Regions from separate parts of the Psychrobacter sp. LFX-11D genome, predicted to be linked through region 2. Evidence: predicted binding sites of a transcription regulator. Region 2 holds the regulator's gene; the other holds the start of a gene.
The links. The regulator PhoB, encoded in region 2, activates phosphate uptake and scavenging genes when phosphate is short. The targets are predictions, from matches to a motif close to TGTCATNAANCTGTCATAA.
Positions count from the first base shown of each region.

Region 1: a site for PhoB is predicted at 7,050-7,068, ahead of JMX75_RS03010 (porin). Genes of this name have one in related genera too.

Region 1 is NZ_CAJHAV010000003.1:3,627-13,397, forward strand. Features, by position in the region: gene JMX75_RS02985 (heavy metal translocating P-type ATPase) at 1-1,924, opposite strand, end outside; gene JMX75_RS02990 (heavy-metal-associated domain-containing protein) at 2,259-2,483, opposite strand; gene JMX75_RS02995 (hypothetical protein) at 2,619-2,873, opposite strand; gene kdsA (3-deoxy-8-phosphooctulonate synthase) at 2,901-3,776, opposite strand; gene JMX75_RS03005 (CTP synthase) at 3,965-5,599, opposite strand; gene JMX75_RS03010 (porin) at 5,830-6,915, opposite strand; gene JMX75_RS03015 (porin) at 7,213-8,322, opposite strand; gene JMX75_RS03020 (malate synthase G) at 8,848-9,771, opposite strand, start outside.
Region 2 is NZ_CAJHAV010000009.1:103,429-113,199, reverse strand. Features, by position in the region: gene JMX75_RS08400 (HD domain-containing protein) at 1-625, shown strand, start outside; gene phoU (phosphate signaling complex protein PhoU) at 730-1,461, opposite strand; gene pstB (phosphate ABC transporter ATP-binding protein PstB) at 1,677-2,612, opposite strand; gene pstA (phosphate ABC transporter permease PstA) at 2,712-3,626, opposite strand; gene pstC (phosphate ABC transporter permease subunit PstC) at 3,710-4,660, opposite strand; gene pstS (phosphate ABC transporter substrate-binding protein PstS) at 4,850-6,004, opposite strand; gene asd (archaetidylserine decarboxylase) at 6,305-7,138, opposite strand; gene dtd (D-aminoacyl-tRNA deacylase) at 7,325-7,780, shown strand; gene phoB (phosphate regulon transcriptional regulator PhoB) at 7,928-8,632, shown strand; gene phoR (phosphate regulon sensor histidine kinase PhoR) at 8,738-9,771, shown strand, end outside.

The DNA of each region.
Region 1 (9,771 bases), on a different contig from region 2:
CCTTATCACGTGGACTCATCTTGCCATACGCTTTTTCGATCCCAAGCTGTCCGGCAACGTGATCGACGACGGATTGTTTATCACCGCTCATCAAAATGACATTAATACCCGCATCTTGTAGCGCAGTAATCGCTTGCGGCGTATCTGATTTTAAGTCATCTGCTAATGCAAATGCGCCTAGTGCTTCATCGTTAATACTAATCGCAACAGTACTGGCAATTTGCCATACCTTTGGCATCAGTTTAGGCAATACAAGATTGGCAAACTCTGCTGTGCCAACCTTTACCACACCTAAGCTTTCAATATTTGCCTGTATACCTGCGCCTTTGATAACGCTGATATCAGACACATCGAATAAGGATAAACCACGTGCTGTCGCTGCATTGACCAAAGCAGTTGCAAGCGGATGACTGGCATGTACTTCAATACTTGCGGCAATCTGTAGTACATCATCAACCGCTATTGATTTATCAACCATAACTTCATCGACGATGGTCGGTTTGCCAATGGTTAAGGTACCCGTCTTATCGAGCACTACTGTATCGATATTGCCTGCCGCTTCTAGGCTTTGCGCATCTTTAAACCAAACACCGTGACGCGCAGCCACGCCCATACCTGCCATGATTGCGGCTGGTGTCGCCAAACCAAGCGCACATGGACAAGCAATGACCAATACAGATACTGCGTGCATCAAAGCCGTATCGAGCATACCGGTTAGCCACCACGTCACACCAAAGGTAACCAGTGCAATTACTACCACAACGGGCACAAAGACCGCAGTGACTCTATCAGCAAGGCGTGCCAAATTGGCTTTTGAGCCTTGGGCATCGCTGAGGGCTTGTACCATATCACCAAGTTTAGTATCGCTACCCTTGGCATTGACGCGATATAACAAGCTACCGTTTTCGACCAAGGCACCCGCTAATAATCCATCGCCTACTTCTTTCTTAAGCGGTACTGACTCACCGGTTAAATGACTTTCGACACACCAGCCAGCACCATCGATGACCGTCCCATCGGTTGCAACGCGGCTACCTTGTTTGGCACGCAAGATATCACCTACTTGTACCTCTTTGAGAGCGATATTTTTAAACTCACCATTTGGCTGCTGTTGCTCAACTTCGTCTGGTGTCAGCGATAATAGTAAATCAATACTATTCAGACTGTGCTTTTTAGTGCGCTCTTCAAGATATTTACCGGTGCGCACAAAAGCAATGACCATCACGCCTGCTTCAAAATATACCGCAGGACTGCCACTCGCACCATGACCACCAGTATGCCCACTTTGCAACAGACTATTTAAGCTACCATCACCATGGGTCAGCCACAGATACGTTGAATATGCCCAAATGGTTACCGTACCGATGACGACCAGTACGTCCATATTGGCAAGACCGCCTCTAATAGACGCCCAAGCACTTTTATAAAACGGCAATGCAAATCCAAACTGTACAATGGTCGCTAATATGAATTGCATCCAAATCGGCGGCATCCATGCCATACCCTGCCCAAAGAGCATGCCAGCCATACCAACTAAAAACGGCACCAAACAGACCCATAGTCCAATCAAACGCCATGGATACTGAGTGCTCGCATCGTCATCTTTTTGAGCAAACAAGCTATCAGCCGCCTGTAAATTGGCGACAAAACCCGTTTTGTTGACCCATTCCGTCACCTGCTCTGCCGTCGTCTGTGTCGGATCATAATCCACATTGGCGGTCTCGCCTGCGAAGTTCACGCTGACCTCATAGACTGATGGCTTTTTATTCAAAACCTTTTCAATCCGTGATGCACAGGCCTGACACGTCATACCCTCTATCGCCAGCTGCAAGTGCGCACGCTGCGGCGTAAGCGGGGTATTAGACTGAATATCAGTCTCAACATCGTAAGAATTATGCGTATTGGTACGGGTAGAATCATTCATAAATAAAACTCGTTATGGCGTTTATAAATTTGTATGAGCTATAAAAATCTATCAGTGGAGGAATAAAAATCCAAATCAAACAAGCAGTACATTCTAAAGATTAATATCATATTGTTTTTCAGAGCATCTAAATAGTAGTCATCTTAGTGTATCAACCTATATATTAAATGGTCATGATTAGCGCCAATTCAACTATTTCAGCCGACCAATTATTTCAGATTAAAAGGACATGTTGCAGAAATAAGAGATCTGAGAACACTACTCCGATAGCCATAGTTTTTCACCATTAAAAAACCAGCCACAATAGCTGGTTTGTTTATAACAAAGCATAAAATTAAGCGTTGGTAACAGTGGCATCAAAGCCTGCGTCATCAATAGCAGCAGCAATCGTCTCTGCACTGGTTTTGCTATCATCAAAGGTGACTGTCGCTTGATTGTCTGCAAGCTCGATACTGATGTCATCTAAACCATCAATATCAGCGGTGGCGTTATGGACACTTGCCACACAGCCACCACAAGTCATGCCATCAATTTTAATAATACGGGTTTGGTTTGCCATGAGAGGCTCCTTATTGTTATCTGTGAATAAATGGTTTGTATACTTTAATGGTATAAGACTTTATTAAAATAGCCAAGACCAGCATAAGAGCTATTGGCGTTGACCACAAGTCAGTTTGGTTATACTTTTATAAATCTAATCATGATAACGTGGATTTTGCGGGGCATCGATAGGAAATGGTTGAGTGACATAATCGACCATACTAATCGCAGCAGTAAAGGCATGGATACTGGTTTTGGTATCATCATAACGCACCAACGCCATACGACTGTTAGCATCTAACTCAATAGCCGTGACGCCCGTTATATTCTTCAAAGCGGTCATGACGCTATCTAAACCTTCTGAATCACTGATGTTTTCAATGCTTACTTGTGCCACTTTAATCGCCACTGTCTTATCCTCACATTACTTATGATATTAATGAGTATCCAAGGTCTCAAAGCCTTTGACCAAGTCATCAAGCTGTTTAAGCTGGCGTAAGAACGGCTCTAATTGGCTCATACGTAGCGCACACGGACCATCACATTTTGCCACTTCTGGATTTGGATGCGCCTCTAAAAACAATCCTGCAATCCCTGTTGCCATGCCAGCACGTGCCAGCGTGGTGATCTGCTCACGGCGACCACCTGCACTATCACTACGGCCGCCTGGCTGCTGCAAACTATGCGTCACATCAAAGAACACTGGTATCTCCATCTGCTTCATGGTATCAAAACCCAGCATATCAACCACTAGGTTATTATAACCAAAGGCACTACCGCGCTCACACAGTATCAGCTTGTCATTGCCGCCCTCAAGACATTTATTGACGATATGACGCATCTCATGCGGCGCTAAAAACTGGGCTTTTTTGATATTAATAATCGCATCCGTCTTCGCCATCGCATGCACCAAATCTGTTTGACGCGATAAAAACGCAGGCAACTGGATAATATCAGCTACTTCAGCGACTGGTGCCGCTTGATAAGGTTCGTGGACATCCGTAATAATCGGTACTTGGAATTTTTCTTTGATTTGCCCAAGCCAATCGATACCTTTCTCTAGCCCCGGACCACGATACGAGGTCAGACTTGAGCGATTGGCCTTATCAAAACTGGCTTTAAACACGTAGCCGATACCCAAACGCTGGCAAATATCGACATACTGCTCAGCAATCTCAAATGCCATCTCTTTAGACTCTAAAACATTCATGCCACCGAATAAGACAAACGGCTGATCATTACCGATACTGATGTTTTTATTATCAGGTGTATTAAGTTGAATATGCGACTGCGCGGTTAGTAGGTTTTCCATTGAGTAGGTATCCTCTTTATTGTTATCTCTTATTGTAACCGATAGGTCAATTAAAAAAAGGCTATAAGCGTAATTAGCCGTAAACCATTAGAAAAATCAGCATGCAAACCACTGCCAAAAAATCAGCCAAAAAAAAGACCAATCCGAAGATCAGTCTTTTTATATCAAAAGCACTTATAACTTAACCATTATTTCGCTTCACTATAATTCTTCGCCGCTTTTACAAAGCTATTGAACAATGGATGACCACCGCGTGGCGAGCTGGTAAATTCTGGATGGAACTGTACCGCAACAAACCATGGATGATCAGCAAGTTCAACTGACTCAACTAGGTGCTGCTTAGCAGAATAACCTGATACCGTCATTCCTGCTTGCTCTAATGGCTCAATATAACGATTGTTCATCTCATAACGATGGCGATGACGCTCAGTGATATTGGTAGAGCCATAGATTTGGGCAAGCTTACTACCAGCAACCAGTTCCGCTTGCTGTGCACCTAAACGCATGGTGCCACCGAGGTCTGAATCATCGCTACGAATCTGCAATTCGCCGCGCTCATCCAACCACTCGGTAATCAAACCGATGATAGGTTCAGCCGCCGTACGATGGAACTCAGAAGAATTGGCATCGATATGCAGCACATTACGCGCATATTCAATCACAGCCAATTGCATACCAAGACAGATGCCCAGATAAGGTACGTTATTTTCGCGCGCGTAAGTAATGGCTTTCATTTTGCCATTGGTACCGCGCTCACCAAAACCGCCCGGTACTAAAATAGCATCGGCATCGTTTAGACGAGCAAATAAAGCATCATCGGTTTCTAACAGCTCAGCATCGATATAGTCAATTTTGACATCTGACTGATGCACGATACCGGCATGTAGCAACGCTTCGTTGATCGACTTATAAGCGTCTGGTAACTCGACATATTTGCCGACCATCGCAACCGTCACTACCGCTTGAGGGTTGAGCTGGGCTTCGACCACTTTGTCCCAATCGCTCAAATCCGCTTCAGGGACGTCAAGACCAAAACGCTCACAGATGAGATCGTCAAGATCTTGCTCATGTAGGGTGCGCGGGATTTGATAGATGCTTTGGGCATCTTCACACATGATGACTGCGCGCTCTTCGACATTGGTAAACAGCGCAATCTTGCGGCGGTTGTCTTGCGAGATATGGTGGTCAGAGCGGCAGATCAAGATATCTGGCTGCAGACCGATAGAACGTAACTCTTTTACCGAATGCTGGGTAGGTTTGGTTTTGGTTTCACCTGCACTAGCGATATAAGGCACCAGCGTTAGATGCATGAGCATAGCGCGATTGCGTCCAAGCTCTACTTGCATTTGGCGTACCGCTTCCATAAAAGGAAGTGACTCGATATCACCGACCGTACCGCCAATCTCGATAATGGCGATATCATAGCCTTCGCCACTGGCAAGAATTTTACTTTTGATTTCATCAGTGATATGCGGAATCACCTGTACCGTACCACCCAAATATTCACCGCGGCGCTCTTTATTCAAAACGTTTTGATAGATACGACCACTGGTGAAGTTGTTGCTCTTACTCATCTTAGAGTGGCGTAAGAAGCGCTCATAATAGCCCAAGTCCAAATCGGTCTCAGCGCCATCTTCGGTGACGAACACTTCGCCATGCTGGAACGGACTCATCGTACCTGGATCGACGTTGATATACGGATCCATTTTGGTCATCGTCACGCTCACGCCACGTGCTTCAAGGACTGCGGCAAGAGAGGCTGCGGTAATACCTTTTCCTAGTGAGGACACTACCCCACCGGTCACAAATATAAACTTGGTCATAGTACTCTGTCGGTAATTGGTAAAGAAGGATTTTACTAAAAATACGCTACAAAATATAGGGCAAAAGCACAAACTCTTTAAAACACTCAGTTTTTAACGCTTAATTGTCATAAGTGCGTAATCATCGTAAATACGTAGCTATTATAACCCACTGCGGCTTTAAAAAGGTCACAACAAAAAAACTCACCCCGAAGGATGAGTTTTTTATAATACGTTTTCTAATGTTTAGATTAGAATTTGTATTCAATACCCGTACCTACAATCAAGTCATCTTTGTTATTGTCACGGCTGATTTGCCCTGCATAAATATGACCCGTGGTCGCTTTATTGAATGCATATTCTCCACCAACTGCGATTTCATTTACATCAGCATCTTTTACGCCTTTTTCGTCAGTGGTATTAACATACTGTGCTTTAACTGCCCAAGGTGTTGCACCAACTTTATATTTACCACTAATTAGCCAAGATTTTTCATCTTCACTGGCTTTGTTAACGCGGTTGTTGTTAACGATGCTATAATTATCGTAGTATTGGCTTTGTTGGTATAGAGCACCTAAAGTTAAGCCCGAAACCATATTCATTTTGCCCATATCTAAACCAGCAACCAAACGCCACGTATTATCAATCACGCCAGTATTTACATTGTTAGCACCCATGTCTTTGTCATAAGCACCGGCTAGATAAACACCATTTTTGTCATAGGCTAATAAAGCAGAATAACCGTTATCTTTTACTTTTCTATCACGATAGACTGCAGGCTTCGTATCAGATGCTGCGGAAACGAGAATATCACCGTCGGCATCAGTTTCTGATAATGCGGTAGCTGCCATAAAACTCACTGGCATACCGACAATAACAGGTGATTGATAGGCCACCATATTGTTAGCACGGTATTCACCTGAAACACCCGCATTTTTAATATCAAATAAGCTATCATTAAACACGTCAACTTTGTTTTGTGCAAGTTTCAATGGGGTATCATGGCGTCCCGCTAGTACAGTACCTAAAGTGTTGTGGGCTAAGCCTACATAAGTATTACGTGATCTAAACTGTTGGCTATCGTCATCAACATCAATACCATATTCCAATTGATAGACTAATTTAGTGGTATCAGTTAAATCGTCGTCACCTTTAAAACCGATACGTGATTGATTAGAGTTAAGTTTAAATGTATCTTCATCTGTCTTGTTAGCTGCATCGTAGTCTGTACTAACATAATCTAAGGTTAAAAATGCTTTACCATATACAGTTGGAGCAGCATGGGCAGCAGAAACTGAAAGTGCAGCGACGGCTGTGGCTAAAAGTAATTTTTTCAAAGGATATCTCCACTTTACGATTTGAGTGATAAATGGTCTAAGATCATTAGATATATAATGGCAAGGTCCTATACCTTCGAAACCATATATATAGCGAGCCATAAGAACTGCTTAGACATAACTTTACCAAGCAAATATTACAGTAAGATGAAAAAACCAAAGTTTACACAAATGTTATTATTAATTTTACGGATTCTGTTATTTAAGACACGCTGTTGTTCAAGACACAGTATTGATTACAAAACAAAAAAACCCACCCCGAAGGATGAGTTTTTTATTTAGATTCTAATGGTTAGATTAGAATAAGTACTCTAGACCACCACCGATAGCGAGTACATCAATATCACCACGTAAGTCGATTTCATTAACATTGCCGTCTTCGTCTCTCGAACCAAAACGACCATTGTTTAATTCCGCTGAATTTAGACCAGCATAGGCATGAGCGATCATATTATTTTTAAACGCATATTTGCCACCTACAACGACTTGATTTGAGTCATTATTCTCAAGACCACTGATATTGTCGGTTTTGTCATACTGAATATAAACAGAGGCTGGACGGGCAAAATTCGAAAGACCCATTTCAGCACTCACCACTAAACCGTCCTCTGTTGCAGTAGTAGTACCGGCATAGTCAGCTTCTTGATATAGAACGCCTAACTTTACAGGAGCTGCGATATATTTACCTAAATCGACGCTAGCACTGCCACGGATAATATCACCACTAACACTCATGTCTTGCTCATAAGCAATACCAGCGGTAATGCCTGTACCTGGATCAAACATCAATGAGGCACCATAGCCTGCGTCACGATCACTCTCAGATATAAAGTCTTCATCAGCACCATACATCAGCGCAAGCGCTAATGGTAGGTCATTGTATTTAGGCGCTTTCCAAACGATTGAATTATTGATACGGTTACCAACGGTCGGGGTCAAAATATTAGCAAAGCTGTCGTTGTTGTTCAGAGTACTAGAGCCAAGATTATCCCAATAACCTTCATTAACTGATACGTTATTGATATAGTCAATGACTGTGTAGTTACGACCAAAGCGGAATTCACCGAAGTCTTTATTTTTTAAACCTAAATAAGTATCACGACTTTTGAAGCCAATGTTATCGCTACCACTATCATCAACTTTAACGCCGTACTCTAATTGGTAAATTACGTCAGTGTTGGCCGTTATCGCTTCAGAGCCTCTGAAGCCTAAACGTGAAATATTAGAATTAACTTGTAATGAACCGTTGTCTTCATTAATTCTGTTATTATTATCCATATTCTGACCATCAATTTCAGCATTAACGTAATCAGTAGTAACGAATACTTTACCATAAACGGTAGGTGCTGCCTGTGCTGCAGAAACAGATAGAGCAGCAACGGCTGTAGCTAAAAGTAGTTTTTTCATGGGGGTATCTCCACTTTACAATTTTAGTAATGAGCAAGCTATTATTAGCTGGCGCCCATATTGGTATCGTCACAAATCCTCAAAGATATAATGTGTAACTGGCTACCGAGATTAGTCAGAAACAAGTGTGGCGAATTTCTATTACAGTAAGATAAAAAACCATGACTCACATGACTGGGATTAAACAACGTAACTGCCATGTAAACTTAAGTCTTATGCGTCCTACTGCGTAACATCCGTTACCAAACTCATACTTCGAGTATAAGCATAACAACTTTGACATAATTTGCAACATATTTTTAAGTCTTTGATGACGAAAAATCCTTAAACCCATATTTAATCTAAGGTTTAATGATTATTTAGATAAAAACAAAAAAATACCCCTACTTGCCATTGGCAAATAGGGGTAACTTTTATAAATAAAGTAGAAATACATTGCTTTAAATATGCTTGAGTAATACTAAGTATTGAAGGACTACTTAACCATGGATAAGTAGCCCTAAAATGGCTTTTATAAATAAGGAATTAGCAATGCGTATTGGCTTTTAAGTCTAAACGCGCTTGATGCAATAATGGCTCAGTGTAACCACTTGGCTGCTCACGACCTTTAAAGACCAAATCGCAGGCAGCTTTAAAGGCGTAAGAATTATCGAAGTTATTGGCCATTGGCTGATAGCCATTATCGCCCGCATTTTGCTCATCGACGACTTTTGCCATGCGCTTCATGGTATCCATGACTTGCTCTTCGCTTACCACGCCGTGATGCAACCAGTTAGCGATATGCTGACTTGAGATACGCAAGGTTGCACGGTCTTCCATTAGACCTACATCATTGATATCTGGTACTTTAGAACAGCCAACGCCTTGGTTTACCCAGCGTACGACATAACCTAGGATACCTTGAGCGTTATTATCAAGCTCTTGCTGCTTTTCTTCTTCTGTCCAGTTGCTATCTTTAGCCAATGGAATGGTCAAGATATCATCTAAGCTGGCACGCTCACGGGATTTTAAGCTGTCTTGCACGTCGGCAACATTGACCTCATGGTAATGCATGCTGTGCAAAGTAGCGCCCGTTGGTGATGGTACCCAAGCTGTGCTAGCGCCTGCTTGTGGATGGGTGATTTTGCTTTCCATCATCTCTTTCATCTCGTCAGGCTTCGCCCACATGCCTTTACCAATCTGCGCGTGACCTTGTAAGCCTACTTCAAGACCGATATCGACGTTCCATTGCTCATAAGCAGGCAGCCACGTTTGCGACTTCATATCGCCTTTGCGAACAAATGGACCTGCATTCATACTGGTGTGCATCTCATCACCTGTGCGATCTAAGAAGCCAGTATTGATGAAAATAACACGCTCTTTTGCTTGGCGAATGGCTTCTTTTAAGTTGACCGTCATACGGCGTTCTTCATCCATAATTCCGATCTTTATCGTATAACGCTCTAAGCC
Region 2 (9,771 bases):
ATCAGCTAATTCCATGTCATTTACTAACCCAACGCTTGCCTCAAACATTGATATAGATCATGTCACTCATTATCTGTTAGAGCTGGATGCGCTTAAACGGGTAAATCGCCGCAGTTACGTGACAGGTACGACTCGTCTAGAAAACTCAGCCGAACATTCTTGGCATCTCGCTATGGCATGTTGGTCAATCGCTGAATTGTTTGAACTTGATGTCAATCATGAAAAGTTACTAAAGCTGGCGCTAGTACATGACTTAGGCGAGATTGATGCCGGTGATACTTTTTTATATGCCGATACACGCACTGATGCGCACGTTGAAGAGCGAGCTGGCATTGCGCGCTTACAAGCTGAGCATGGTAATGGCATTAAAGATTTAAATGAGATTTGGGAAGAACAGGAAACTGGCAGCAGCAAAGAAACCCAGCTGCTGAAAGTGGTTGATCGCTTGTTGCCGTTTTTGCTTAATTTAAATACCAACGGAAAAACGTGGCTTGAGTCTAGCGTTACGCGCTCGCAAGTAGCTGGCGCGCATGCCTTTATTAAAGACAGCTTTCCGAGTATTTATGAGTGGCAGGCACGGCAGATTGAATTTGCCACCGCGCAGGGCTGGTTGATTGATGGTTAAATTTATAGCAGTATCGCATTACTAAAAGCGTGTATTTTTTATTTTGAATGGACTATGTTTTAAACGGACCATCGTGTGCGATAAAGAAAATGCTATTTAAAATGTCATTTATTACTACCAGCATCCGTGGTTTGCTGGACGATTTTTTCTACTTGCATAAAATTTGTATGCCGCACATCTTTGCCGCTGGTGCAAAAAATAACCAGCTCAGCAATGTTTTTAGCATGATCGCCCACACGTTCTAGGGCGCGCAATACCCAAAGTATATTCATCACTCTGGACACGTGGCGGCTGTCTTCCATAATATAGGTCAGCAAGGCTCGAGTGGCAGATTGATACTCTTCATTAACCGCCACATCACTTTGCAATACCGAAAATGCCTGCTGAGGATTCATATGCGAGAAGGCGTCAATCGCATCAAGTAGCATCACGTGCACCTTATTGGATAAATGCTGAACCTCTGAATATCCTCTTGGAGAAGCGCCGTCTTTAATTAATTTGCAGGCCATACGAGCGATTTTTTCGGCTTCATCACCCACACGTTCAAAGTCAACAATACCTTTGCTAACCGCCATCACTAAACGCAAGTCATTTGCTGCGGGTTGGCGCTTGGTGACTAACAAAATGATTTGCTCATCGATTTTAATATCTAGCTGATTAATCAGCTGGTCGTCTGCAATCACTTTTTTCGCGGTCGCTTCATCTGCAGCTATCAAAGCGCGGGTTGCAACCATGACTTGCTCTGCTGCCATGTAACCCATTTGCATAAACAGCTCAATCACATCATGTAAGTCATTATCAAAACCCTTTGATAAATGTTTTTGCGTTATTAGCATGGCGGCTTCCTTATTCTTGTAGATTTAAATAGGATATAAGCATAAAAAATACATCTATAGTCAATCCACTACAAATCAAACACAGTGCTACTGGGATAAGTTTTGCGCCGCCTCTGTCTGCGTAGGCACAGCAAGCAAGAAAAATTTATCCTAGTAGCGCGTTATAATATTTGTACTTATTGTATTTAGGACTGACTATATTTATACAAACTGTTTTAACCATAGCGACCAGTAATATAGTCTTCAGTCGCCTTTTGAGCGGGGTTGGTAAATATCTGATCCGTCTCACCCATCTCTACCATATCGCCCAAATACATATAGGCGGTATAGTCAGAGACGCGTGCCGCTTGCTGCATATTGTGGGTAACGATAGCAATCGTATAGTCGTTTTTTAAATCGGTAATGAGCTCTTCAATTGCGCCTGTCGAGATAGGGTCGAGCGCTGAGGTTGGCTCATCTAGGAGCAGTACTTCAGGTTTTGTCGCCACACCGCGAGCGATACAAAGACGTTGTTGTTGACCACCGGATAACGACAATCCTGATGCACGAAGTTTGTCCTTTACCTCAACCCATAAAGCCGCCTTTTTGAGTGCCCATTCGACACGATTATCCATCTCAGCTTTGCTTAGCTTCTCGTAGAGGCGTACGCCAAATGCCACGTTGTCATAGATGGACATTGGAAATGGCGTCGGTTTTTGAAAGACCATGCCGACTTGTGCGCGTAGCAAGTTCACATCGATGTCTTTGCCCAAGATATTTTTGCCATCGAGGTTGATATTACCTTCTGCACGCATACCGGGATATAGATCATACATACGATTAAACGTACGTAATAGTGTGGATTTACCGCAACCTGAAGGCCCGATAAAGGCAGTCACTTTTTTGTCTGGAATATCAATATTAATATTTTTTAGCGCTTGAAAGTCACCATAATAGAAATTGAGATCTCGAATACTCATCTTGGCAGGCGGCATATGCTGAGGGATATCGGCTACTGTTTGCTGAGTCAAAAAGGCACTGTCAGGCTGCTGCCCTTGATGCTTCTGACTTCCTTGATCTATATTGGAAAATGATTGACCAAATAAACCACGTTGGCTGACGTTTTGCTTATTCTCTTGTTTAACCGCTTTTCTTTCTAGTAAGTCTGTCATCATCATATCCAATTATTTTAGAATGTTGTCAATATAGGTGCTGAACATAAGTGCTAAACGTGCGCTATAAATTGGCTGCTTAGTCAATTCTTAAATCAGCTATCTTGTATGATCTTTACCGCCAATAAAGCGCGCGAGAATATTGACTATCAGTACTGTCATGGTAATCAGTAATGCTGCCGCCCATGCCAATGCATGCCAGTTGTCATAAGGGCTCATGGCAAACTGATAAATAGTGTTCGGTAAGTTTGCCATCGGTTGGCTCATATCGGTACTAAAATACTGATTATTTAACGCAGTAAATAGTAACGGCGCGGTCTCGCCAGTGATACGGGCAAATGCCAATAGCACCCCTGTAGTCAGACCTGCTTTAGCCGCTTTAAGCGTGACCGTGCTGATCAGCTTCCACTTTGGCGTACCGAGTGCATACGCCGCTTCACGTAAAGTATTTGGTACCAGATTGAGCATATTCTCAGTGGTGCGCACGACAATTGGAATCACAATCAAAGCAAGCGCAACTGCACCAGCCCAGCCGGAGAAGCTTTGACCTTTCACCATCAATGCATAAACAAAAAGACCAATCACGATAGAGGGCGCTGACAGCAAGATATCGTTTAAAAAGCGAGTAACTTTACCCAACAAGCTGCCTTGTGAGAACTCCGCTAAATAGATGCCCGCCATCATTCCAATCGGCGTACCAATCGCGAGACCTAACAAGGCGATCATCAATGAACCAATAATAGCGTTACGCAAACCGCCGTCGCCCATAGGCGGTGGTGTATCTGCCATAAATACCGGCATCTCGATTAACCCTTGAAAACCCTCAACAAAAAGCGTCAGCAAAATCCATGTCAGCCAGAACAAACCAAAAGCGATGGCTGAGATGGCAAAACCAAGCCCCAATCTATTGATCAGGCGACGCTTATGATATAAACGCTTGTTGTAGCGGTCTTCAAAGCGTGAAGTCGGCTGGCTGGTTTGGTCGTTATTAGTCGTGACAGTCGCTAAAGTCATTAGGCGTTTGTCCTTTGTTGGTCGAAGGATTGGGTTAAGTGGTTGATTAACATGCTTGCTTTATAACGGGATATTGGCGCTACTTAGTGACCGGCTTTTTGGTCGATACGCATAAGCATTAGCTTAGAGATGGACAAGACAATAAAAGTAATAACAAATAGGATTAAACCCAAATGTAGTAGGGATGCCAAATGCAATTCACTTGATGCTTCGGCAAATTCATTAGCGAGCGCAGAGGTAATCGTTACCCCGGAAGTAAACAGACTTGGGCTGATATTAAAGGCATTACCGATTAAGAAAGTCACAGCCATCGTCTCGCCCAATGCGCGTCCAAGCCCTAAAATCACGCCACCGACCACGCCAGCTTTAGTATAAGGTAAGATAATTTTGAACATCACTTCCCACGTCGTCGCACCCATGCCATACGCAGATTCTTTTAATAAATCAGGCACTACAGAAAAAACATCCCGCATGGTGGCGGCAATAAAAGGAATAATCATAATTGCCAGTACCAAGGAGGCGGTAAACATGCCAAGCCCCATCGGTGCACCAGTGAATACTTGCCCGATAATAGGCAGAGGACCGATGTTTTCAATCAACCATGGCTGAATGTGTTCGCTAAAATACGGCGCAAAGACAAACAAACCCCACATGCCATAAATAATAGAAGGAATACCTGCCAACAGCTCAATGGCGATGCCCAATGGCTTTTTTAAGAAGTTAGGGCACAGTTCGGTCAAAAAGATAGCAATACCAAAGCTCACTGGCACAGCAATAGCGATTGCAATAAGGGAGGTGACAATCGTACCGTAAATAGGTGCAAGCGCCCCGTATTGATCGTTCACTGTATCCCAGTTATTGCTGGTATAAAATCCCAGTCCAAATTCAGTGATACTGGGCCAAGCGCCCACGATTAATGAGAGCAGGATGCCACCAAGTGACAATAGCACCAAGATTGCAAATGCTTTAGTCGCATTGACAAAGATAGCATCGTAACGTTTTTGTTTAGCCAGTTGGGACCTTAAATCATTCATAAGTGTCTCAGCGTTGAATAGAATCAAGTCAAAATAGTAAAAGAGTCAAAATAGTAAAAGAGGTTTTATCACAACAAACTTAAAAAAATCTTTAAATTTTCTGTGATAAAACCTCTCAAACCCCTACCGGAGAATAGTGGTTTGAGAGGTTGGCTCGACAGTGATTATGCAATCACTAGGATAAACAGGTTACTGTGCAGGCTTATAGACAGGTTGGCCGTCGCTGCCTTTGACCTCACTCCATTTTGCTTTAAATAAGGCAACCGCAGTATCAGAGAACGGTACGTAATCAAGCGCCATAGCGTCGTCATCACCTTGCGCATAAGCCCAGTCAAAGAACTTCAATACACCAGCGACTTGTTTGGCATCTTGTGGCTGCTTATGTACTAAGATAAAAGTGGCTGCGGCGATTGGCCAAGCTTGCGCTGTTTCAGAGTTGGTAATGACTTTATAAAAGCCTTCTTGCTGTGACCAATCGATGTCACCTGCTGCTGCAAAGGTTTTGGCAGAAGGTTGTACGACATTGCCCGCAGCATTTTTCAGGGCAACGTGTGCCATACCGTTTTGCTTAGCGTAAGCGTATTCAACATAGCCGATAGAGTTTTTCATACGCGTGACATAGCTCGACACACCTTCATTACCTTTACCACCCGCACCGGTAGCCGACGTTGGCCATTTAACGGTCTTATCGACGCCTACACTGTCATTCCAATCGCTTGACACTTTGGCTAGATAATCAGTGAAGTTAAAGGTTGTACCAGAACCATCTGAGCGAAACACTGTGGTAATGGCAGCGTCTGGTAATTTAAGCTCAGGATTCATAGCCGCGATTGCAGGGTCGTTCCATTTACTAATTTTACCCAGATAAATATCAGCAAGCATTTTGCCATCGAGCTTTAACTGACCGGGCTCAATACCATCGATATTAACAATAGGGACCACGCCACCGATGACGCTTGGGAACTGTATCAGACCGGCTTCGTTCAACTCTTCTGGTGTCATCGGCGCATCAGATGCCCCAAAATCTACGGTCTTAGCAACGATTTGCTTGATACCACCCGATGAGCCAATAGACTGATAGTTCACTTGACCACCTGTGGCTTTATTGTAGGCATCTGACCACTTAGCATAGATAGGCTGTGGAAAAGAAGCACCAGCACCGGTAATACTCATCGATGCACTTTCAGCTGAGCTAGCACTAGCGTCGCTACTCACAGCAGTGTTTGATGGTGCTGTTGTGGCTGCTTCGTCGGTTTTATCGCTCTCGTTGTTGCTAGTCGTTTGGTTACAAGCGGCTAATGTCAAAGTGCTAGCGATTGCTACTGCCATGAATGAATAACGCATTATTTCTCCTAAAATTAATCAATTTTGAGTATCAAGCATTTATAAATAACAATGACAATGGTTTTCTGGGGTTTGCTGAAATGATGCTCTGCGGTTAATAAGGAGATTGTGCCAAATAAATATGACAGTTTGATGACATAAAGCCTTACTATCACAAAAAACGACTGAAAAAAGACAGTGTTAAAAAAACATAAGAAAGGAGTGGGCACAAAAAAAGCATAGGCAGTATTCTGATTACTGTCTATGCTCATTTTTTTCAATATTACTTATTACACAAGTTTTTTACTTAGATAAATGGTATTAGGTTTTAGCGCTACCCAACAGTTGCCCCATTTGAACGATTGAGCCATGCTGCATGGTATCTTGCCAATCCGTTTTTGCTGCTTTTGGCAGTACTACAATTGCGGTTGAACCTAAATAAAAACGACCAAGCTCGTCACCTTTTTTAAAGCTCATATCATGGCCTACTTCTTGAATATCATCGGTACGGCTAATTTTACCCGTCGCGACCGTCTCAATCCCAGCGACAATCATTGCACCGACCATCACTACCGCCGCTTTACCATAGGCGGTATCAAACAGACAGACGAGGCGCTCGTTACGAGCAAACAAATCCGGTACATTAGCAGCCGTGGTATTATTGACCGAAAATAGTGTACCAGGTACATAGCGGGTCTTGGTTAATATACCGTCAAATGGCATATGCACACGGTGATAGTTGCTTGGAGCAAGATAGACCGTAGCAAAACTACCATCCGCAAAATAATCGCCATCTGCGCTATCAGCTAAGAGCTGACCGATATCATAGTCACGACCTTTGGCTTGCAGTAGCTTATGGTCATGAATCTGCCCAAGCTGCGAAATCATGCCATCCGCAGGACTAACAATACCATTGATACTGGCATCGATAATACGGGCATTGTCTTGGAGCTCACGAGTAAAGAAATCATTAAAGCTCTCATAAGCGTTTAGGCTTTGACGCTCATATTCATCTAAGCTAACATCATACGCTTTGGCAAAACTGCGGATAAACGTACGCTTAACCCAAGGGTGGCGACTGGCAGCTAAGCGCCCTGCGACTTTACTGATTTTTTGCTGCGGGACAAATTGCTGTAAGGTAGTAAATACATTCATAATAGATGACCAAAGTAGGGATTAGAAATAGTTATTAAAATAAAAAGTTGTATTAAAAAATCATAGATAGGCAGTTTTATAGCTAGATTTATTTATAAACATAATCATAAGTACCTGCACTGATAATTGTATTTTACCATGGTCCGCAGCAGACTGTATGACCATAATCGTTAAAGGAAGTAAGCAATGAGAGCTCTTATTCAGCGAGTCAAATATGCCAGCGTCAGCGTTGATGGGCAGGAGGTTGGTGCTATTGAGCAAGGTGTGCTGGCATATATCGGCTTGGGCCACGATGATAACCTACAAAGCGCCCAGCGGATGATTGATAAAATCTTGACTTATCGACTCTTTGAAAATGATGACGATCCAGCCAAATACGGTAAACTCGATAAAAATATCCAGCAAGTCGGTGGTGGGCTATTATTGGTCTCACAATTTACTCTGATGGCAAAGACGGATAAAGGTCGCCGCCCTGACTTTGGTAGCGCAATGGCTCCTGATATGGCACAAGCTTTATTTGCACAATTGGTTGATTACGCAAAGACGCAGTATTTAACGGTTGCAACGGGTCAGTTTGGCGCTGATATGCAAGTGTTGAGTGTCAATGATGGACCATTAAACTTTTTATTAGAAGTGCATTAAGTCATTAGCATGGCTACTAAGTATTATAAATTTAAGAGTAAATGTCATTAAGCTGTCATAATTAAGCCCTTTAATAAAGAAACGCTTATTTGCGTTTGTTACTGCTTTTATAAACGCTATTTTGTCCTCTAACATTAAGAATACATTATGTCTAAAGAGCAAATTTTGATTGTTGAAGATGAAGACGCCATTCGGGAAATGGTCGTCATGACCCTAGAGATGGCAGGCTTTGATAGTTTGCAGGCAGCGGATGTGTCAGAGGCGCACCAACAAGTGGTCGATCATCGTCCAGCGCTGATTTTATTGGACTGGATGTTACCCGGTGATAAAAGTGGTATCGATTTTTGCCGTATGCTAAAAAGCGATACCCTGCTCGCCGAGATACCGGTTATTATGTTGACCGCCAAAAGTGAAGAAGACAGTAAAGTGCATGGTCTTGATGCAGGCGCTGATGATTATATGACCAAGCCGTTCTCGACCCGTGAGCTTATCTCAAGAATCAAAGCGGTATTGCGACGTAGTAACGCGCTAAGCGGCGACAAACCTATTAATATAGGCAGGCTAACTTTAGATGCCAAAAGCCAACGCTTTATGGTGGGTGATGACATTATCGATATGGGTCCGACAGAATATCGCTTATTGGCGTTTTTTATGAGCCATCCTGAGCGCGCTTATACCCGTGCTCAGCTGCTCGATCAAGTATGGGGCGGTAACGTCTACATCGAAGATAGAACCATTGATGTTCACGTAAAGCGTTTGCGCACATTACTACGTCCACATGATTGTGATACATTGATACAAACGGTACGCGGTACAGGTTATCGATTTTCTAGCCGTATCGAAAAAGGGTAATCGCTAGTAATATGAATATTGTATAGTGTCACCTTTTAATAGTGTCGCCTTTTATCGGGAGCGGCCAATAGTAGAAAAATTATAAAAAATAATGGATAAATAAAAATGCCTATCCAAGATAATGAGCAAGGTGCCACAAATCAACTTAAAAAAATCAGAAGTGCTTTACGAGCATTACGTGATGCTGTGATTTTGCTCAATGACGATGATGGACTTGAATGGTGGAACCAAGCGGCGCAGGATTTATTATTGTTGCAATCCTCAGATAAAGGCAGGCGTATTTTTGAATTCATTAAAGTGCCTGAATTTATTAAGTATTATCAGGAAGCAACAATGATTAATATCGATGCCGATGCCGATGCCGACGAGAGTGTGCATATCGTCTCTTGGCAAGACCCAAATCGTTATTTAAAGTGTGAGCTGACGCCATTTGGCGATGAAAAACTACTGATCATTTATGATGTGACCCGCTTGCAGCATTTAGAAGCGATGCGCCGCGACTTTGTGGCCAATGTCTCGCATGAGCTACGTACACCATTGACGGTCTTGATGGGATATCTGGAGAATTTTTCTGATCAGCCAGATATGCCTGCGAATTGGCGTCGCGGTTTTGAGCTGATGACTCAGCAAACGGCACGCATGAATAGGGTGGTCAATGACTTATTACTACTGTCTCGTATCGAAATCGAAGAAACCCATGCGTTTAATGAAATCGATATGACCAAGCTGCTCACTCATGTCTATGATGATGCACAGGCGTATAATCAAGAATATAAGCATACGATTCACTTGCATATTGATACCTATGACGGGCTATATGGCTCAGAGATGTACCTAAATAGCGCACTGTCCAATCTAGTGATTAACGCGATTAAATACACACCAAAAGGTGGCAATATCTCTATTAGTTGGACTAAGACTGCTGAAGGCTGCAGATTTGCTGTTGAAGATAATGGTATCGGTATCGCACCAAAGCATCTTGCCCGTTTAACTGAGCGTTTTTATCGCGTTGACAGCGGGCGCAGCCGAGCAACAGGTGGTACGGGGCTTGGACTGGCGATTGTAAAACATGTCTTATATCAGCACGAAGCGAGCTTGCAAATTGAGTCTGTAGAAGGCATTGGCTCGACATTTAGTGC